One region of the Devosia sp. FJ2-5-3 genome, then DNA from elsewhere that is predicted to be linked to it. Evidence: predicted binding sites of a transcription regulator. Region 1 holds the regulator's gene; the other holds the start of a gene.

The links. Region 1 encodes HrcA, which represses chaperone genes, less so after heat shock. Its sites were predicted from a motif close to GTTAGCACTCNCNNNNNGNGAGTGCTAAC; they were not measured.
Region 2: the regulator HrcA is predicted to act here: its motif matches at 8,818-8,846, upstream of N0P34_RS16635 (co-chaperone GroES).

The regions. Positions count from the first base shown of each region.
Region 1 is NZ_CP104007.1:155,845-166,519, reverse strand. It holds gene dnaJ (molecular chaperone DnaJ) at 1-121, shown strand, start outside; gene N0P34_RS00815 (hypothetical protein) at 530-742, opposite strand; gene N0P34_RS00810 (VOC family protein) at 792-1,205, opposite strand; gene N0P34_RS00805 (NADPH-dependent FMN reductase) at 1,333-1,878, shown strand; gene N0P34_RS00800 (histidine phosphatase family protein) at 1,883-2,491, shown strand; gene N0P34_RS00795 (winged helix DNA-binding protein) at 2,731-3,162, opposite strand; gene pyrF (orotidine-5'-phosphate decarboxylase) at 3,330-4,031, shown strand; gene N0P34_RS00785 (TIM barrel protein) at 4,034-4,816, shown strand; gene hemW (radical SAM family heme chaperone HemW) at 4,838-5,995, opposite strand; gene rdgB (RdgB/HAM1 family non-canonical purine NTP pyrophosphatase) at 5,985-6,629, opposite strand; gene N0P34_RS00770 (hypothetical protein) at 6,626-6,817, opposite strand; gene rph (ribonuclease PH) at 6,814-7,530, opposite strand; gene hrcA (heat-inducible transcriptional repressor HrcA) at 7,677-8,756, shown strand; gene grpE (nucleotide exchange factor GrpE) at 8,857-9,450, shown strand; gene N0P34_RS00750 (penicillin-binding protein activator) at 9,730-10,675, opposite strand, start outside.
Region 2 is NZ_CP104007.1:3,443,954-3,454,628, forward strand. It holds gene ileS (isoleucine--tRNA ligase) at 1-1,154, opposite strand, end outside; gene N0P34_RS16595 (bifunctional riboflavin kinase/FAD synthetase) at 1,335-2,306, opposite strand; gene N0P34_RS16600 (TIGR01459 family HAD-type hydrolase) at 2,336-3,259, opposite strand; gene N0P34_RS16605 (EAL domain-containing protein) at 3,302-4,558, opposite strand; gene N0P34_RS16610 (sigma-54 dependent transcriptional regulator) at 4,754-6,184, shown strand; gene N0P34_RS16615 (class I SAM-dependent methyltransferase) at 6,258-7,073, shown strand; gene N0P34_RS16620 (DMT family transporter) at 7,077-7,985, opposite strand; gene N0P34_RS16625 (hypothetical protein) at 8,059-8,253, opposite strand; gene N0P34_RS16630 (DUF427 domain-containing protein) at 8,349-8,708, opposite strand; gene N0P34_RS16635 (co-chaperone GroES) at 8,891-9,181, shown strand; gene groL (chaperonin GroEL) at 9,238-10,675, shown strand, end outside.

The sequences.
Region 1 (10,675 bases):
GCAAAACCTCAGCCGCAAGCAGCGCGATCTGCTCGAGGAATTTGCCCGTCTCGAAACCGAAGAGACGAGCCCCGCCTCCGGTGGCTTCTTCGACAAACTCAAGAAAATGTTTGAGGCTTGAGCCCGGCGCTTTGCGCCAAATCGCTCCGGTGGAGCGATTTTAGGGCTCAAGACCACGAGAGCTGCGCTCGAATGGCGGGTAGACCGTAAAAATCGCCTCAGTGGGGCTATTTTAGGTCTTGGGACCATGCGGCCTATGGCTGAATGGCACGAAGCCCGAGGCTGACCAATACGCCACTGGCGATCCTCGCCTGATTCACGTGAAACCGAGCTTCCCACCTTCGCCGGAATGACCCGGTGATGTGCGCCCGTGTGTGGACTTCCACCCAAGCGGGCTTCCCTCGGGCTTGACCCGAGGGCCTCCATCCGCGCGCGCACTGGTGAAATTGGAGCTCTCGTTGTGGCCCCCGGGTCAAGCCCGAGGGAAGCTCGGTGCTCAATAGAGACGACCAGTCCAGGCCCCGCTCCCTCACCCCAGCGGCTTGATCACGCTCTCCGTCATCTCGCCGACAAACCCGCCGATCGCCTTTCGCGCCTCGGTCTCGACGTCTTCGATCTTTATACCGAACGGCACTTCCAGCCCCAGCCGCTTGGTCGGATCATCTGACCAAAGAAACGTCACAAAACTCTTTTTCGCCTGCAGATCGTGTCCGAGATTGGCGATGATCAGTTCGCTTGCCATCGGCGGTCCTCCTTGCTGGGGCCAAGCATGACCGCCTTTTGGCCTCCTGTCACGCCGCGGGCGCCTCCCCGCTCATATCCATCCAGACATGTTCCCACACATGCCCGTCGATATCGGCAATGGCGCGCGAATACATGAAGCCCATGTCCTGGGCCGGACGATATTCGCTCCCCCCTGCCCTGAGCGCAGTTTCGGCAATGGCGTCCACTTCGGCCCGGCTATCGCGCGAAAGCGCATAGAGCGCCTGGGTCTCTGTCTTGGGATCAGGGATCGGGCGGGAGGAAAATTCGGCGAATTTGGCGTGGGTCAGCGCCATCACGAAGATCGCGTCAGAGATGACGATGCAGGCGGCGGTCTCGTCGGTGAATTGCGGATTATGCTCGAACCCCAGCGCCTTGTAATAGGCCATGGAGGCGGCAAGATCCCTCACCGGCAGGTTCACGAAAATCATCGGGGCTGGCATTTCTGGCTCCTCCGCCAATCGGTTCAGACAGCTGTTAAATCTATGAGCCTCGCCCGATTCCGGTCAACGCTCTTGCATCGACGCTTCGGCCAAGCCAATTTCGACAGCCATTGCTTAAGGATATTGCATGACGCGCGCGCTCACCCTTTCCGGGTCCATTCGCCAGGGGTCCTATAATCGCCTGCTCCAGCACCATGTGGGGGAAAAACTGGCCGAAGCGGGCGTGGAGGTGACCGCGCTCGATCTCGGCGACTTCGATATGCCGATCTTCAATGAGGACCTCGAGGCCGAGCACACGCCAGAGGCCGCCCGGCGCCTCGCCGAACTCTTTGGCAGCCACGACATCGTCTTCATCGCCACGCCCGAATATAATGGCGGCGTCAGCCCGCTCATGGTCAACACCGTCACCTGGCTCAGCCGCCAGAAGCCCAGCCCATTCCGTCATGCCGTGTTCGGCATTGGCGGGGTCAGCTCGGGCAAATACGGCACCATCTGGGGGCTCAGCCATTTGCGGGAATCGCTGACCAAGCTCGGCACGCTGGTGGTCCCGACCCTTTTGGGCATCGGCCCGGCCGACGAGGCCTTTGACGCTGCCGGCAAGCCGGTCGAGCCGGCCATCATCCGCAAGGTCGACCAGATCGTGCACGAACTCACCCATTTCAGCCGGGGATGAAAATATGCTGGCGCTCTATCTGACCCATCCCCAGGTTCAAATGGACCCTCTCATTCCGGTGCCCCTCTGGTCCCTGTCGGATGAGGGACGCCAGCGCGTCGCCACTTTCCTCGCTCGTCGGACCATCCCGGCGGGCGCCTTCATTTTCTCGAGCCGCGAAACCAAGGCCATGCAGATGGCCGACATGCTGTCGGAAATTACCGGCACCCCGGCGCTCTCCGACCACCTCATGGGCGAAAACGACCGCAGCGCCACCGGCTTTTTGCCGCCATCCCTCTTCGAGCAAACCGCCGACGCCTTCTTCGCTCATCCCGAAGCCAGCACCGATGGCTGGGAGCGTGCCATCGACGCCCAGGCCCGTATCGTCGCCACGGTCGATCTGGCGCTGCAATCGGTGCCCCCCGATACCCCGGCCATCTTCTGCGGCCACGGCGCCGTCGGCACGCTGCTCAAATGTCATCTCGAAGGGCGCGCGATTTCGCGCTCCGAAGACCAGAGCCGGCGCGGTGTCCAAGGCGGCGGCAATGGTTTTGTCTTCGACATGAAAACCCGCGCCCTCCTCACCGACTGGGTCCCCATGGAGGATATTTTGCCCGATTGGTGGAAAGGCTAGACCGAAAACCTGGCGCGGATGCACCTGCTCCTTCGCCTCCCTCCCCCTTGTGGGGAGGGATTGGGGGTGGGGCCTTGTCTTTCCGCCAAAGAACAAATTTCCCACCAGCTTCCCTCGGGCTTGACCCGAGGGCCATTCCGCGAGCCCATGGGCAGCCGGCCTTCCGGGTTCGTGCCCCTCGGGTCAAGCCCGAGGGAAGGCCTGTGCGATGCTGGCCTTCGCCAGGGAGATGGCGCCCCCTACCCCTTCTCCACCAATCCGAAAACATCGAGCGCATCATTGAGCGCCTCGGTGAGCCTGTCGAGCCGGGCCGGGTCGGTTTCGATCTGCCTCAGCCGGTTCGGTCCGGCCAGCGGCACCGCCTTGACCAGCTCCAACCCCTTTTCGGTGATCGCCACCAGTCTGGCGCGCCGGTCGCGCGGATCGGTGCGCACGATACAGAGCTCCAGGCGCCGCAAGTCGTCGATCGACTGGCCAAGGGTCGCCGCATGCATGTTGAGTCCCTTCCGCAGCGCCGCCAGCGCCATGTGCGGGCGTTCTGCCAGCGTGTGGAGCACGGCCAGCTGCAGCCCGGTAATGCCGTGGCGGGTCTTCAGCATGGTGTGGAAGGCGGAGATGGACTGGTCGAGCCGCATCCAGGCGACAAGGGTCGAAAGAGCCTGTTGCTGCATGAAAATCCGGGCAAATCAGGAAGGGAATCGGGGCTCTTATGCTGCCATAGCATCCGGGAGGCAAGCTGCTATGGCGCCATAGCAGCGGCCAGTACTCGCAATTTTGCCTTGCCCCCACTCCGCTGATATGCGACCTCAGCGCAATCGCGACAGAAAAGGAAACTGCCATGGCCGGCCAGCTGATAGTGGGGCTCGACGTGTCGTCACGCGCACGCGCCGAGGAAATCGTGACCGCCCTGGGCGACACGGTGGATTTCTACAAGATCGGCTACCAGTGCTTTTACGGCGCCGATGGCTTTGCCCTGGGCAAGGATCTCATCGCCGCCGGCAAGAAGGTCTTTTTTGACCTCAAGCTGCTCGACATCGACAATACGGTCGAAAAGGGCGTCGCCGCCTTTGCCGAAACCGGCGCGGCGATGCTCACCGTCCATGCCTATCCAAAAACCATGCGCGCTGCCGCCAAGGCCGCCGCCGGATCGAACCTCTGCGTTCTGGGCGTTACCGTCCTCACCTCGATGGACGATGCCGACGTCAAGGAAGCCGGTTACGAGCGCGACGCCGCCGGCCTGGTTGCGCTCCGCGCCCAACAGGCGCGCGAGGCCGGCATTGGCGGCGTTGTCGCCTCCCCGCACGAGGCCGAGATGGTCCGCACCATCGTCGGCCCGAAACTGGCCATCGTTACCCCCGGCATTCGGCCTGCAGGCAGCGCCGCCGGCGACCAGAAGCGCATCATGACCCCCGCCGAAGCGCTGGCGGTCGGGGCCTCCCATCTCGTCATCGCCCGCCCCATCGTCGAGGCGCCCGATCCGGCCGCAGCTGCACGCGCCATCCTCGCCGAAATGGCCGGCTCCGGCACACGGTTCGCCTGAAAATGACAAAACTCTCCGCCTGCATCGAAATGCTCTTTAAGGCGGAGAGTTCTGATCCCGCCCAGCGCATCCATCTAGCCCAGGCCGAAGGCTTTGAGGCCGTCGAATTCTGGCTCTGGTCGAACAAGGATCTCGATGCCATCGAGCGTGCACTGGACCAAACCGGCGTAAAACTCGCCGGCATCGTCGCCGAGCCTTTTGCGAAACTTACAAATCCCAAGACCCACGACGATTTCCTTCGTGGCCTCGAAGAGAGCCGCGACGTGGCGCTGCGGCTGGGCGCGCCGGTGCTCATCTGCCAGTCCGGCAATAACCGCCTTCTCGTCGATCGCCAGCGCCAGCGCGATGCCCTCACCCTGGTCCTGCAGCGCTCAGCCGATGTGCTGGCGGGGTCAGGGGTAAGACTGGGCCTCGAGCCGCTCAATGACCGGGTCGATCACCCGCTCTATTTCCTCACCTCGACCAGCGAAGCCCTCGACATCATGGACGCGGTCGACCGCCCCGAAATCGGCATCACCTATGATCTCTACCATTCCATGGTCATGGGCGAGGACCCTGTGACCGTGATCGGCAATCGCGGTCGCCACATCGTTCATCTACACATCGCCGATCACCCCGGCCGCCATCAGCCGGGCTCGGGCCAGCTCGATTTGCTCACCCCGCTCACCGCGCTGATCGCCGGGGGTTACATCGGCTATATCGGCCTCGAATTCCGCCCGACAGCGGATACGAAAACGGCGCTGGTCGAAACCCGCGCCGCCCTTGCGCCTCTTATGGCGCCATAGCATCCTGCCTGTGTCGGCGTTTTACGCCGCCAGATCCGCCACCACGGCGTCGAGCACCGGAAAGCCTTTTTCCGTGACGCGGATATTGCCATTGGGCAGGGTCTCGACAAATCCATAGCCTTTTAAGGCCTCGATCTGCTTTTCCGCGATCGACCGGCCCGAGATCGACATGAACCGCGATGGCGAAATGCCCTCCTTGAGGCGCAGCCCCATGACGAGGAATTCGTCGCCCTGCTCTTCCCAGGTCAGCACGTCGTCCGTGGTCATGCCATGGCCGAACTCATTGACCAGCTTCAGCCATTCGAACGGCATTTTCTCGGTCGCCGTGGCGTGCCGCTGGTGGTTGACCATCAGCCGCCCATGCGCGCCCGGTCCGATCCCGGCATATTCGCCATAGCGCCAATAGAGCATGTTGTGCCGGCTTTCCTGGCCGGGCACGGCGTGGTTGGAGATTTCATAGGCGGGCATGCCGGCGGCTGCCGTCAGCTCCTGCGTCATCTCGTAGAAATCGGCCGCCAGATCTTCGTTCGGCATTTTCAATTTGCCGGCATTGAAGAGGTCGTAATAACGCGTGCCATGCTCGATGGTCAGCTGGTAGAGGCTGAGGTGCCCCCGCGCCAGCCAGATGGCTTCCTTGAGTTCGTCTTCCCAATCCTCGAGCGTCTGCTTGGGGCGGGCATAGATGAGATCGAAGCTCGACCGGTCGAAGATGGATTGGGCGATGCGCACCGCCGAGATGGCCTCGTCGACACTATGGCGTCGTCCGAGCTCGGCCAAGGGCCCCTCGCGCAGGGACTGCACACCCAGCGACACCCGGTTCACCCCGGCACTGCGGAAACCACGAAAGCGATCCACCTCCACCGAGGTCGGATTGGCTTCGAGCGTGATCTCGGCATTGCCGTCGATCTGCCAGTGTCCGGCGATGGTGTCGATGATCGTGCCCACGGCCTTGGGGGTCATCAGCGATGGCGTGCCGCCGCCGAAAAAGATGGACTGCACCAGCCGCCCGGGCGACAGCGCCGCCATATGGGCGATCTCGCGCTTGTACCCCTCGACATAGGCGTCCTCGTCGAAAGGGCCCCGATGCACATGGGAATTGAAGTCGCAATACGGGCATTTGGACGCGCAGAACGGCCAATGCACATAGACGCCGAACAGGTCGTTCGGGTTAGCGCTCAATCTGGTTCTCCACGAATTGGGCAAAGGCGCGGGCGCGGTGGGAAAGACCCTGCTCTCCCGGCGACCAGGAATGCTTTGCCTCGGCAGCCATCTCGCCGAAGGTGATGTTGTGCCCGTCGGGCATGAACATCGGGTCATACCCATGGCCCTGGGTGCCGCGGGGCGGCCAGATCAGCGTGCCCGGGCAAGTGCCGACATAGATCACGTCGCGCCCGTCGGGATGGGCGAGGCACAGCGTGGCGTTGAAGGCGGCGCGGCGCTGGTCGGGGCTGGTTGCCCCCTTGGCCTGCAATTCGTCTTCCACCCGCTGCATGGCCTTGCCGAAATCGCGCGGCACGCCGGCCCAGTCGGCCGTGTAGACGCCCGGCTGGCCATCCAGCGCATCGACGCAAATCCCCGAATCATCCGAGAGCGCCAGCATATTGGCGCCCTTGGCCGCCGCATGCGCCTTGGTGCGGGCATTTTCGGCAAAAGTCGTGCCGGTTTCTTCCGGCTCGGGCAGGCCAAGCTCGCCGGCCGATACCAGCTCAAGCCCAAACGGCTCGAACAGCTCACGAAACTCCTTGAGCTTGCCCGCATTATGGGTGGCGATGACCAGGCGGTCGCCGCGGCGCAGGCGGGGGAGAGTGCTCATTTGGCGCTTCCGTTCTTTTCGGCGCCACACCCAAGGTCGAGCGCGCGCACAATGTCATTCCAGATGGCGCAATCGGGCGCGACCTCGGGAGCCACGGCCGCCTGAGCCTGCGGGCGCCCAGCGGCGCTGCGGCCTGCGCCGGCGGCACGATTGGACAGGGCGGCCAATATATCCCGTGGCAAATTCATGGATTGAGTGCCGCCTGTTGCAGCAGGCTCAATTCGCCAATGCCCTTGCCGGCAAGGTCCATCAGCGCCTCGAGCTCGGCCCGATCAAACGGCGCGCCCTCGGCGGTGCCCTGAATCTCGACGAATTTGCCCGAGCCGGTCATGACGAAATTGGCGTCAGTCTCGGCTTCGACATCCTCGAGATAATCGAGGTCCAGCACCGGCGCGCCGCGATAAATACCGCAGGAAACCGCAGCCACGCTATCCTTGAGCGCCTGGCCCTTGGTCAGCTTGCGTTCTTCCATCCAGCGAATGGCGTCGACCAGGGCGATATAGGCGCCGGTGATCGAGGCGGTGCGGGTGCCGCCATCGGCCTCCAGCACGTCGCAGTCGAGCGTGATCTGCGCCTCGCCCAAAAGGGTGAGATCGACCACGGCGCGAAGCGAACGGCCGATCAGGCGCTGGATTTCCTGGGTACGCCCGGTCTGCTTGCCGGCGGTCGCCTCGCGACGCGTGCGGCTGCCGGTGGCGCGGGGCAGCATGCCATATTCGGCGGTGACCCAGCCCTGGCCCTTGCCGCGCAGCCAGCCCGGAAGGCTGGTTTCGACCGAAGCGGTGCACAACACCTTTGTGTTACCGAAGGCAATCAGGCATGACCCTTCAGCCTTCATGGCCACATTGCGCTCTATGGTTACGGCCCGCATTTGGTCGGGGGCACGTCCGGATGGCCGCATGGGCACCTCAAAATCTCTGGCAAATAGTCCTTAACCGCCTCTTAACCTTCATCGCGACGCGCGACAAGCGTCGGGCGCTTGGCGACAAGGCCCGTTCCGCTTAAATAAGAGCGCAAGGTTAAAGCCGAAAATTTGAGTAAAAAACCATGGTTCAGCCGTCAGAAGATTTCCTCAGCGCGCTCAATGCCCGCAGTCAGGATATTTTCCGGAGGCTGGTCGAACGCTATCTCGACACCGGCCTGCCCGTCGGTTCGCGCGATCTCAGCCGCCTGTTGCAGGTCGAGCTGTCGCCGGCCTCGGTGCGCAATGTCATGGCCGATCTCGAAGATCTCGGGCTGATCGCGGCGCCCCACACATCGGCCGGCCGCGCCCCGACGCAGCTGGGCCTGCGCTTTTTCGTCGATGCCATGCTCGAAGTCGGCGCTGTCGACGAGGCCGAGCGCAATCAGATCGCCCGGCATATCGAGGGCAGTTCGGGGCGCGGCCAGGTGGAAGACCTGCTCACCGAAGCCTCGTCCCTGTTGTCCGGGCTCAGCCACGGCGCCGGCGTCGTCATCGCCACCAAGGCCGACATGGTGCTGCGCCATATCGAATTCGTCCGTCTCGACCAGAGCCGCGCCATGGCTGTGCTCGTCGGCGATGATGGCCAGGTCGAAAACCGCATCATGGAACTGCCGCCCGGCTTTACCGCCGCGGCCCTCACCCAGGCCAGCAATTACCTCGCCAATTATGTCGTCGGCCGCACCCTTGCCGAAGCCCAGAAAATCTTGACAGAGCGCCGGCAGGAACAGCGCGCCGAGCTCGATGAATTGACCCAGAAGCTCGTCGATGCGGGCATTGCCACCCTGGGCAAGCAGAGCGGGGTCAGCGCGCCTACCGTCATCGTGCGTGGCCGTGGCAATCTCATCAATGACAGCATGGCCAGCGAGGACCTCTCGCGCATGCGCCAGCTTTTCGACGAACTCGAAAGCAAGGATGGGCTGCTCGAACTCCTGGGCGACGCCGAAAAGGCGCAGGGGGTGCGCATTTTCATCGGCTCGGAGAACAAGCTGTTTTCCCTCTCCGGCTCCTCGGTGATTCTCTCGCCCTATAAGGATGCCAATGACAAGGTGGTGGGCGTGCTGGGCGTCATCGGTCCGACAAGGCTCAATTATGCCCGTATCGTGCCAGTGGTCGACTACACCGCCAATGTTGTCACAAGGTTGATGGCGACAAAGCGCGGCTAATCGGCCCGCAGGGGTCGGAAAGCCAGCCACGCTATTGAAAAACCTGCCGCCTTGGCCGATATGCGGGGCAGAAAACTCTTACAGCGCCCATGGAGATGAGATGAGCGACGAAAACGCCACGCCAGGCGAAACGCCGGACATTGAAAATCTCGCCCCCGAAACCGTTTCGGAGGTCGATCCCATCGAAGCCCTGCAGGCCGAAAATGCCGAGCTGCGCGACCGCCTGCTGCGGTCGGTTGCCGAAATGGAAAATCTGCGCAAGCGCACCGAGCGCGACGTTGCCGATACCCGCACCTATGCCATCGCCGGTTTTGCCCGCGACATGCTCTCCGCCACCGACGCCCTGGGCCGTGCCCTGCTGGTCATCCCGGCGGACGAACGCGCAGCGGCCTCCGGCACGCTCAAGAGCCTCATCGAAGGCATCGAGCTGGCCGAGCGCGAAACCCAGCGCCTCCTCGCCAAGCATGGCGTCAAGCAGATCGAGGCCGCCGGCCAGAAATTCGATCCGCACAGGCACCAGGCCATGTTCGAAGTGCCGAACACCGAAGTGCCCGAGGGCACGGTGGTCCAGGTGGTCCAGGAAGGCTTTGCCATCGGCGAACGCGTCCTCCGCCCCGCCATGGTCGGCGTCGCCAAGGGCGGCCCTGCCACGCCCCCGACAGCCAATGGCGAAACCATCGACAAGAGCGCCTGATTTAGACGCCCAGTCCAAAACAAAAATCCCCGCTCCGGCGGGGATTTTTTTTTGTTAGGTCACTTATGTCTCGGCCCCATCGTCCCTTCCCCTCCTCAGGGGGAGGCCAGGTGGGGGGCTCTGCCAAAAATCCACCGGCCCGCTTCCCTCGGGCCTGACCCGAGGGCCACTATCCCACGCGAGATCCCAACAATGGGCCGCCGAACGGACCCTCGGGTCGAGCCCGAGGGAAGCACCACAATGAGGTCTCGGCCTCACCTCCCAAAAAATCCCAAAAACCTAAATCTTCGCCCCATCCACGGCCACCACCCCACCCGCCTGCACCTTTCGGAGCGCCAGCGCATATTCCGCCCTTCCATTGGCGAGGAACCGGAATTGCCCGTCCCTTCCATTGTAGCCACCGGGCGCGGTCAGCAGCGTCGTATCATAGGGCGGTGTCGCCAGGGACAGCCGGTTCACATTGGCGAGAATGACGGCGGTATAAGCCAGCGTCGCCAGCTGATGCGGGCGGCCACCAAATCGCGCGGCATAGTCCCCAGCAATGGCGGTGTAGCCGGCCTCGTCCACCGCCGGATAAATCGCCCCCTGCAAACCGGGCGCTGAAAGGATAGCGGCATCTCCCGCCCAATCGGCCGACCCCACGATCTGCAGGAACTCGCCAGCGACGGCACCCGCCTGGGCCAAGGCAGCAGCGAAGGCCGGCGCGCTGGTGCGTTCGGGCAGGAAGATCGCGTCGATGGCGTTCCTGTCGATCAGCGGCTTGGCCTGGGCCGCAATCTGCGCGGCCTCGCTGGCATCGGAGAACATGTAGACCGCACTTGGCGAAAACCCGGCCGCGATCGCCTGCTGCCGGAAAGCGGTGGCCAGCGCCTCGCCATAGGGCGTTGCCGGAAAAATCCCGGCGAGTCCGCGCCGCCCATCGGCCTTCAAATAGCCTATGGCCCGCTTCATCTCCATGTCCGGCAGCACCGAGAGCAGAAACACCCCCTGCCCGGCCACGGATGGATTATTGGCAAAGCCGATGAGTTTTATCCCCGCCGCCCGCGCCACCGCGCCGGCCGCACTCACCTGGTCGGCGCTGACGGGTCCCAGGATCAGTTTCGCCCCGGCCTGCACCGCGGCACTGGCTGCACTGGTCGCGCCCGCCGCGCCGCTGCCGCTGTCGTGCAGCGTGATGGTGATATTCTCTCCGATATTGGGATTGGCTTCGATAAAGCCGATTGCG
Region 2 (10,675 bases), 900 kb from region 1:
CAGATGCCAAAGTCATCAAGGCCGTGGCCCGGAGCGGTGTGGACGAAACCGGTACCGGCGTCGTCGGTGACATGCTCGCCATCGAGGAGCGGCACGTCGAAAGTGTAGCCGCCGGCGAAGCCGCGCAGAGGGTGGGCAGCGGTGATCTGCGACAGAACATTGTTAGGCAGGATGCTGACTTCACGGTAGCCGGTCACCTTGGCCTTGGCCATGACGTCGGCGGCCAGCGCGCTCGCGATGATGTACCGGTCGCCCGTCTTCGCCCAATTGCCATCAGGCGCGGAGGTGACCTCATAGACGCCGTAGTCGATCCGCGACGAGAAACTGATCGCCCGGTTGGCGGGGATGGTCCAGGGCGTCGTGGTCCAGATCAGCACCGAAGCGCCGCTCAGCCCGATATCCTCTAGGGCCTTGGCAGACAGAGGAGCTGGGCGGCCGCCATCGGTCAAATCCTTGCCAAGGAGCGAAGTCACCGGGAATTTCACCCAGATCGTGTCGCTCTCATAGTCGGCATATTCGATCTCGGCCTCGGCCAGCGCGGTGCGTTCGACCACCGACCACATGACGGGCTTGGAACCACGATAGAGCTGACCGGTCATCGAGACCTTCATCAGCTCGCGGGCGATCTGGGCCTCGGCGTCAAAGCTCATGGTGAGATAGGGATTGTCCCACTCACCCAGAATGCCGAGTCGCTTGAATTCCTCGCGCTGGATATCGACCCACTGCTCGGCAAAGGTGCGGCATTCCTGGCGGAATTCGACCACCGGGACCTCGTTCTTGTCCTGCCCCTTGGCGCGGTACTGCTCTTCGATCTTCCATTCGATGGGCAGGCCGTGACAATCCCAGCCCGGCACATAGGCCGAGTTGTGCCCCAGCATCTGCATGGAGCGCGAAATGATATCTTTCAGCGTCTTGTTGAGCGCGTGACCGATATGGATGTTGCCATTGGCATAGGGAGGGCCGTCATGCAGCGTAAAGAGCGGACGATCCTTGGCCTGCTCGCGCTGGAGGGCGTAAATATCCATGTCTTCCCAACGCTGGAGCCAGATGGGCTCGCGCTGGGGCAGGCCCGCGCGCATGGGGAATTCGGTTTCCGGCAGGAAAAGCGTGGCCGAGTAATCGGTTTCGGTCGCGCTGGAAGCGGTATCGGTCATGGATCGGCGTTTCGTTCGGGAAGATCGGGCTGCCTTTTAGCAAGGCAGGACGCAAGGGGCAAAGGTTGATTTGCCGCGCGTGTCGGCGGAGGGCCCTCCCCTCATCCGTCTCGCGCGCTGCGCGAGCCACCTTCTCCCTCGAGGGGAGAAGGGAAGAAAGGAGGATGGACGCGCTGCAGCCTAGGCGAAAAAGCCGAGCTTTTCGTCGACGGGGCCGAGGGGGGCGCATTCGGCGATGAGAGCCCGTGCCTTGCCCGAGTCGCGATCCATGGCGGCGATCAGTTCGTCGAGGCCCTTGAACACTTCCTGGCCGCGGATGTGACCGACAAGGGCAACCTGCAGGGTCTGGCCGTAAATGTCTTCGTCAAAATCGAAGAGGTGAGTCTCAAAGGGCGGACGGTGATTGTCGAACATGGGCTTGCCATAGGCGGCGACACCATCGAGGAGACGCGTTCCCAGCCGGGCGCGGACGGCATAGACGCCCTGGGCAAGCTGGAAACCATTGGGGGTCATCGTATTGGCGGTGGGATAGCCGAGATCGCGGCCGCGCTGATCGCCCTTGACCACGCAGCCCTCAAAAAACCAGTGGTAGCCCAGCAGACGGTTCGCAGCCGTAACCGCGCCTTCCGAGAGGGCAGCGCGAATGCGGGAGGAGGAAATGACCTCGTCGCCTTCATCCATGAGATCGAGGGTTTCGACGGCAAAGCCAAGCCGCGCGCCTTCGTCGCGCAGAAACGCGGGCGTACCGCGGCGCTGGCGGCCGAAATGGAAATCGGAGCCCACGATGACGCCGCGCACACCCAGATCGCGCACCAGCATGTCGCCGACAAAATCCTCGGCCTCGATCTGGGAGAAGGGCCTGTCGAAGGGCAGGATGATGATGCCGTCGAGCCCGAGGGCCTCGGCCAGCCGCGCCTTGGCATCGCCCACGGTCAGACGGAAGAGATGGGGCGCCGGGGCGAAGACGTCGCGCGGATGCGGTTCGAACGTCAGGAGGATGGCCGGCACGCCCGCCGCCTGAGCGCGCTGGCGCAGGGTCTCGATAACGGTCTGGTGGCCGCGATGCATGCCATCGAAATTGCCGATGGCGACATAGGCTCCACGCATGGAGGCAGGCAGATCGGACAGATTGGACAGGCGGATGAAGGTCAAATCAGCAGGCTCCAGACGCCAGGGCGAGATTACCAGGTGAGGCGCGGCAGAAATCCGGCGACGCGCGCACGGCTGGGGGAGATGAGATCGGCGATGGCCTGCGGGTCGGGCTTGCCGAAGGCGTCGAGTTCCGCGGCATGGATCGAGCCGGTGATGAACAGGATGTCGATGCCGAACTGGGCGGCGCCGGTTGCGTCCGTCCGTACGCTGTCGCCGATGGCGAGCACACGCGATTTGTCGAGGCTTTGGCCCGCGGCTTCTTCGGCTAGGCGGTAGGCCTCTTCGTAGATTGGCTGATAAGGCTTGCCGGCCATCAGCACCATGCCGCCCATGGCGGCGTAGAGATCGCCGAGCGCGCCGCCGCAATAGATGATCTTGTCGCCATGTTCGACGACCCGATCAGGATTGGCGCAGATCATCGGGAGTCTTCGCTGCAGCCAGAGCTTGGCGCGTTCGCGGTACATTTCGGGGGTGTCATCGTCGGTGTCGAGATCGGTGACAACAACGACTTCGGCCTCTTCTGCGCCGGTACGGCGAAGGTCAAAACCCTCGTAGAGCGCATCGTCCTCGGTCGGCGGGCCGACATGGTGGATGGCCTTGCCGCGATATTTCGAGATCATGGCGCGGGTGGCATCGCCCGAGGAAACGATGGCGTCATAGGCATCGCGCGGGACGCCGAGACGATCGAGCATGGCGACGATCGGCGGAGAGGGGCGAGGCGCATTGGTGATCAGCACCACCCTTCCCCCGGCCTTGCGATAGGAGACCAGCGCGTCCACAGCCTCGGGGAATGCAGAGACGCCGTTGTGGATGACCCCCCAGACATCGCTCAGGACTGCGTCGTAACCGCTGGAGAGTTCGGACAAACCGGAGATGATCGGCAGGGGGGAAGTCATGACGACACCAAGGCTGGGAAGGAAGGGGCGCGGCGAGCTATGGGCCAGTTTGCCCATGGCGATCAAGCAAAAACCTCCTCGCCCCTCCTGCCCAGGCTCCTAGACTTCGGCGTGGCGCCGGATGGGATGGGCCGTCACGGTGCGAATTGGCTCGAGCAAAAGATCGGGGCGCACGGCGGTGGGCGGGGCGATGTGATTGCCCTGAACGAGGAGGATGTCGTTGTCCAGCAATTCGACGATCTGGCGCTCGCCCTCGACATTGGTAGCCAATAGCGACAGGTCGTAGCGGCCCACATAGGCAGCGATGTCCGAAAGATGGAAATCGGTGTAGCTCTCGGTCATATCGACGAGACGGGTGGCATCGACGCGGAGCGAGCGGACACCGAGATTGGAGAGATCGGCAAAATCGAGCCGCAGCGAGCGGACCGCGGAGAGCGAAAATCCCGCCCCCTTGCGCAGGATTGCTTCGATGAGGGGACGCGTCGTCTGGGCCAGGGTCTGGAACTCGGCCTCGGTCATCACGAAAACAAGGCCCGTAGCGATGGCCTTGTTGGCGTCCAGCGTGGCCATCAATTGCTCGACGGCGCTTGCGTCGGACAGAGTGGCGCGGCTGAGCGGCACATAAAGGCTGACCGACTGTCCGCCGGACCGCGCGCGACGGGCAATGGCAACGGCCTCGTTGAGCGCGAGGCCTTCGATACGTTCGCTGATATCGTCGCTGCCGCGCCGTGGCATGAAGTCGGACATATCGGCGAAATCATCGTCTTCCATGACGAGGCGCGGAAGCAGGTCGTAACCTGCCGGGCGGCGCTGCGGTAGGCGCGCAATGGGCTGGATGTGAAAAACCAGGCGATCCTCGGACAGGGCCTCGCGGACCATTTCGGGCGGAATAACCGGCTCGCTGTCATCATCGGGAATGAACGGGGTCACCGCGCGGGCCGCCTCGAAAGCCTGGCCGGTGCGCGGCAAGGTCGCGGGGGCACTGCCCAGCTTGTCCTCGATGTCGGCGACGGCCTCGGCCACCTGGCGAATGACGGTCCCCAGAACGGAGATGTCGGCTTCGACGGTTTCGAGCCGCTGGCCCGGGTTCATCTCCGAAAGGGCATTGATGCGGCGGCCCAGAACGGCACCGGCCTGGGCATCGGTCGCCAGCAGACGTGAGAGATCCTCAATGCCGCGCTCGAGCCGACGTTCGGCGCGCAGACGCAGTTGCCGCTCGACGATCATGACGCAGACGCAGGCGACGACCAGGGAGACCAGGATGGCATTGGCCGGGGTAAAGCTCAGGCCAAAATATGCAGCGGCCCCGAGGGCGGCAGCGGCCAGAGCGATAAAAACGTAGACCAGAGCCTGCATGGGCATCCCGAAAGAAATACAAAAGCGTCAAGATTCGGCCTTGTTCTCTTAGCATCGCCCCCCCGCAGGCAAAAGCGCGGACTCGCAATCTGACGCCATAAGAACGGATTATTTACCCTGTTCACGAACAATCGCGCCAAGACAGGACCAGGCGCGCACCCGCCGCCTGGGGCGATAGACCGGGAATCCTTGATAATGGCGATGCAAAACGGCCAGGAACATGCGTTGTGCGGGCAGCTTCTGCTGATCGACCGCGACGCCGAAATGGCCCGACGCACAGGCGAATCGCTCTGCCAGGCCCTGCTGGTGCCACCCCAGGTGGTGCTGGCTGCCGACGGCCGTGAAGCCGTGGAGCATTTGCGCCGCACCCGGTTCGATATCATTCTCGCCGACATGCCCAGCCTCGCCGATCTTGGCGAGAGCGATGAAGATGCCATGGGAAGGCTGGTTCGGCTTGCCGAAGGCGCCCTGGTCCTCGCCATGGCCGATGGCGCATCGGTCAGCGCCGCGCTTGGCGCGATGCGCGTAGGCGCCCATGATTATGTGGCCAAGCCGGTGGCCGGTCCGGCCCTTGCCAGCCGCATCGGCGAGCTGGCGCAGCGCCATGGACGGCCACGCTCGCTCGGCTTCGACACCGCCCAGCCGCTGGCCATGCCCGACTATGCCGGCTTTGTCGGCGCCTCGAGCGCGATGCAGTTCATCTACGAACAGATCGGGCGCGTGGCGACCTCGTCTGCCCCGGTCTTCATCACCGGCGAAAGCGGCACGGGCAAGGATGTGTGCGCCGAGGCCCTGCACGAAAAAGGGCCACGCGTCGGCAAGCGTTTCGTAGCGATCAATTGCGCCGCCATTCCGCGCGATCTGATGGAAAGCGAATTGTTCGGCGTGGTGCGCGGCGCCTTTACCGGAGCCCATGAAGACCGCAAGGGTGCGGCCGAGCTGGCCGATGGCGGCACGCTGTTCCTCGACGAGATCGGGGAAATGGATCTGTCGCTGCAGTCCAAACTCCTGCGCTTTCTGCAGACCGGGACGATTTCGCGCGTTGGCGAATCAACCCTGCGCAAGGTCGACGTGCGGGTGGTCTGCGCGACCAACCGCAATCCGTTGCAGATGATCACGGAGCGCAAATTCCGCGAAGATCTGTTCTACCGGCTGCACGTCCTGCCCATTCACCTGCCCCCGCTGCGCCAGCGCCCAACCGATATCATGGTGCTGGCCCGCCATTTCCTCACCAGCTATTCGCGCGAGGAGCACAAGAGCTTCGGTGGCTTTTCAACCGGTGCGGCGCAGCAGCTGACGGCCGCCGACTGGCCCGGCAATGTGCGCCAATTGCAGAACCTGATCCGCCGCATCGTCGTGATGTTCGATGGCGGCGAGGTGGACAATGCCATGCTGGACGCCGCCGATATCGAGTCGCAGACCTTTGCGCCGATCGCAGCAGCAGCCAGCCGCGCCGAGACCCGCCGGACCATCTTGCCGATGTGGCAGCAGGAGCAGCGCATCATCGAGGACGCCATTGCCGCCTTCGGGGGCAATATTTCGCTGGCAGCAGCGGCGCTGGAAATCAGCCCGTCGACGATCTATCGCAAGCGCCAGAGCTGGGCGGAGATGTCTGCGGCCAGCTAGGAGGCCGCGCGCGCTTTGCACAGCGCCCCTCTTCTCCTATAAGCGCCTCCCCGAAACGAGAGGAGGACGAGAGATGGACGCCAAAACGGTCGCCGCCCACTGGGAGGGGAATGCGGACGCGTGGACGAAATACTCCCGCGCCGGTTATGACCGCTATCGCGATGCGCTGAATACACCCGCTTTTCTCGCCATGCTGCCGCCCGTGGCGGGGCTCAACGGGCTCGACCTGGGATGTGGCGAAGGAACCAATACGCGGGCGGTCGCCGAATTGGGCGCTAAAATGACAGGCCTCGACATCGCGCCAACCTTTCTCAGGCACGCCCGGGAAACCGAAGCCGAGGACCCGCGCGGTATTGATTATGTGCTCGGCGATGGCCTTGGTCTCGGCTTTGAAGATGGTCGGTTCCACTTTGTGACCGCCTTCATGTCGATGATGGATATGAGCGACCAGGCGGCGGTGCTGGCTGAAGTACGGCGCGTGCTCAAGCCGGGTGGCTTTCTGCAGTTCTCCATTCTCCACCCATGCTTCGTGCCGCCAAAGCGTCGCAATATACGGGACGCCCAAGGCGAACCCGTAGCCGTGGAAATCGCCGACTATTTTCGCGAGACCGATGGCGAAGTGGAAAGCTGGCTGTTTTCTTCCATCCCCGAAGCGGAACGGCAGGGCCAAAAACCCTTTACCGTACCGCGCTTTCACCGCACCTTGTCGAGCTGGGTGAGCATGATCGTGGGCGCCGGGCTAACCATCGAGGCGTTCGGCGAACCCATGGCAAGCCCCGAACAGGCGGCGGCAGAGCCCGTGGTTGCCGACACGCGGGTGGCCCCGATTTTCCTGCATATCCGGGCGCGCAAACCGGTGGATGAACGGTCCACCAGCGGCCCGGCCTGATCGTCAGGGCGTATTGGCCTCGCGGGCGCGGGTGCGGTCGAGGCCCAGCCGGCGCTCGCGCAGGATGACGGCAATGCCGGAGCCGACGATGATCAGCGAGCCGACCAGCATGGTGACCGTGGGAATGTCAGAGAAGATCAGGAAGCCGATGATGATGGTCAGGATCAGCGAGACATATTCGAAGGGCGCGATGACCGACATGTCGGCATAGCGATAGCACGAGGTCATGAGGAGCTGGCCGACGCCGCCGATAAAGCCTGCGCCGATGAGCAGCGCTGCCTGCTCGGGCGTCGGCATGACCCAGCCGAACGGCAGGGTCAACAGGGCGAGGAAGCTGGCGCTGAGAAAGAAATAGGTGACGATTGTTTCGGTGCGCTCGGTCTGGACGAGATTTCGCACCTGCAGGACTGCGAAGGCCGAGAGAATGGCCGCCATCAGCGCGCCGATGGCGCCCACGGCCTCGGCATCACCAAGAACCTCGCCGCCGCTGAAGACGGTCAGGCGGGGCCAGAGGATAATGACAACGCCCACAAGACCGAAGATGACGGCGGTCCAGCGGAAAATATGGACCCGCTCATTGAGCAGGACAGCGGAGAAGATGACGATGAGAAGTGGCGTGGCATAGGTGATCGCCGTCGCTTCAGGCAGGGGCAAGCGTGTGAGGGCGAAAAAGCCCAGCCCCATGGAAGCTACGCCGACAAGTCCGCGCACGATGTGGCCCAGGGGACGCCGGGTGGCGAAGGCATGGGACAGTCGACGCTTCCAGGCGAGATAGGCAAGGACCGGCACCATGGCGAAGAAGGCGCGAAAAAAGACCATTTCGCCGGGCGGAATGGTCTGGGTGGCCTTGAGCATGGTCGCCATGACGACAAAGCAGCACACCGACGTGATCTTTAGAACAATCCCCCGCACCGGATCTGAAGCCGCTGCAGGGCGAGTGTCGACGTGTATGGAGGGGGCCGCCAATTGTAGTCCTTCTCAGGGCTTACTTGCCCTGGGCCTGCTCCAGCTTTTCCTTGGCAATGCGAGCCGTGGCAAAAGCCTTGTGCTCGGGACCGACGGCACTGCCCGTCTTGAGGGTCTTGCCGTCTGCATCAAGCACTTCCCAATGCCAGTTGGCGTTGGACCCCATGCCGCCAGTGCGGCGCAATTTGATCTGAAGATTGGATTGTTCGCTCATGAGCAGCCTTATGCAGCACTCGCCGTGCGGAAGGAAGGGGGTATTTGGCGTTTACCAGGGCGCGCACGCGCACCACTTGAGAGCGCCAAAGGGGGCTAAACGTCGGAAACGCGGATCTCGATACGCTCGCCACCAAAGGTGAGAAGGTCGCGAATATCGCTATAAGCACCATCGGCGTAGGGATAGTACCAAACCCTGTCCGGACCATCGGCGGTGAGGAGCTTGATGGTGTAATAATGGGCCTCGCCCTTGCCAGGGGCCTGGCTCTTCGTGTCCGAGGCTTCCAGAATACCGGGATGCACGGCATCGAGCGGGATGTAGATCTGTGGCGCAAGACCAGGCTCTTCGAGGCGCATTGCCTTGAGTGTGCTGGCAATCTCGGCGTCGTCGAAGTAGACATGCACGCGGCCGGATATTGGCGAGATAACTGGGTTGGGCGTGGCATCTGCGGACAAGGGCGCCTCCTGTTGCTGGGTTGGGTCCATAGCCATTAACGCACGAGAAAAATCTCCGTTCACTGAGCCTTGACTCTCTGACCGCGCGCTCCCTATATCCCTGTAGCTTGTTAGCACTCCTTCAGTGCGAGTGCTAACAGGCCCGAAATTGCTTCAGAAATGATGCCAAGAGGAACAAAATCATGGGCTTCCGTCCCCTGCACGACCGCGTGGTCGTCCGTCGCGTTGACAGTGAAGAAAAGACCAAAGGCGGGATCATCATTCCCGACACCGCCAAGGAAAAGCCCTCCGAGGGCATTATCGTTTCGGTTGGCCCCGGCGCCCGTGACGAGAACGGCAAGATCAATGCCCTCGACGTGAAGGCCGGCGATCGCGTGCTCTTCGGCAAGTGGAGCGGCACCGAGGTCAAGCTGAACGGCGAAGACCTGATCATCATGAAGGAAAGCGACATCATGGGCGTGATCGAGGCTTAATTGCCTCTCCGCCGCTGACGTCCCTCCCACCAACCCGAATTCTCAAGGAGCCATAAATGGCCGCCAAGGAAGTCAAGTTCTCCACCGACGCCCGCGAAAAAATGCTGCGCGGCGTCAATATCCTCGCCAATGCGGTGAAGGTCACGCTCGGCCCGAAGGGTCGTAACGTCGTCATCGAAAAGTCCTTCGGCGCACCGCGCATCACCAAGGACGGCGTGTCGGTCGCCAAGGAAATCGAACTCGAAGACAAGTTCGAGAACCTCGGCGCGCAGCTGCTGCGTTCGGTCGCTTCCAAGACCAACGACATTGCCGGTGACGGCACCACCACCGCGACCGTTCTCGGTCAGGCAATCGTGGTTGAAGGCGTCAAGGCTGTTGCCGCCGGCTTCAACCCGATGGACCTCAAGCGCGGTATCGACCTGGCTGTTGCCGAAGTCGTTGCTTCGCTGAAGGCTTCTGCCAAGAAGATCACCTCCACCTCGGAAATCTCCCAGGTTGGCACGATCTCCGCCAACGGCGAAACCGCCATCGGCGAGATGATCTCCGAGGCCATGCAGAAGGTCGGCAACGAGGGTGTCATCACCGTCGAGGAAGCCAAGACCGCCGAGACCGAACTCGATGTCGTTGAAGGCATGCAGTTCGACCGCGGCTACCTGTCGCCCTACTTCGTGACCAATGCAGAAAAGATGACCGCCGTCCTCGAGGACCCGGTGATCCTGCTGCACGAAAAGAAGCTCTCGAACCTGCAGGCTATCCTGCCGATCCTCGAAAGCGTCGTTCAGTCCCAGCGTCCGCTGCTGATCATTGCCGAAGACATTGAAGGTGAGGCTCTCGCGACCCTCGTCGTCAACCGTCTGCGTGGCGGCCTCAAGGTTGCTGCCGTCAAGGCTCCGGGCTTCGGCGATCGCCGCAAGGCAATGCTCGAGGACATCGCCATCCTGACCGGTGGCCAGGTGATCTCGGAAGATCTCGGCATCAAGCTCGAGAACGTGACCATCGACATGCTCGGCACTGCCAAGCGCGTTGAAATCACCAAGGAAAACACGACCATCGTCGACGGCGCCGGTACGGCCGACGACATCCAGGGTCGCGTTGGCCAGATCAAGGCGCAGATCGAGGAAACCACCTCGGACTACGACCGCGAGAAGCTGCAGGAACGTCTTGCTAAGCTCGCTGGCGGCGTTGCGGTGATCCGCGTCGGCGGTTCGACCGAAGTGGAAGTCAAGGAGCGCAAGGACCGCGTCGACGACGCCCTGAACGCAACCCGCGCTGCTGTTGAAGAAGGCATCGTGCCGGGTGGTGGCGTTGCCCTGCTCCGCGCCGCTGCTGCGATCACCGTCAAGGGTGCGAACGCCGACCAGGAAGCTGGTATCTCGATCGTTCGCCGCGCCCTGCAGGAGCCGGTCCGTTGCATCGCCAACAATGCCGGCGCTGAAGGTTCGGTCGTCGTTGGCAAGATCCTCGAGAACGCTGCTGCTTCGTTCGGCTACAACG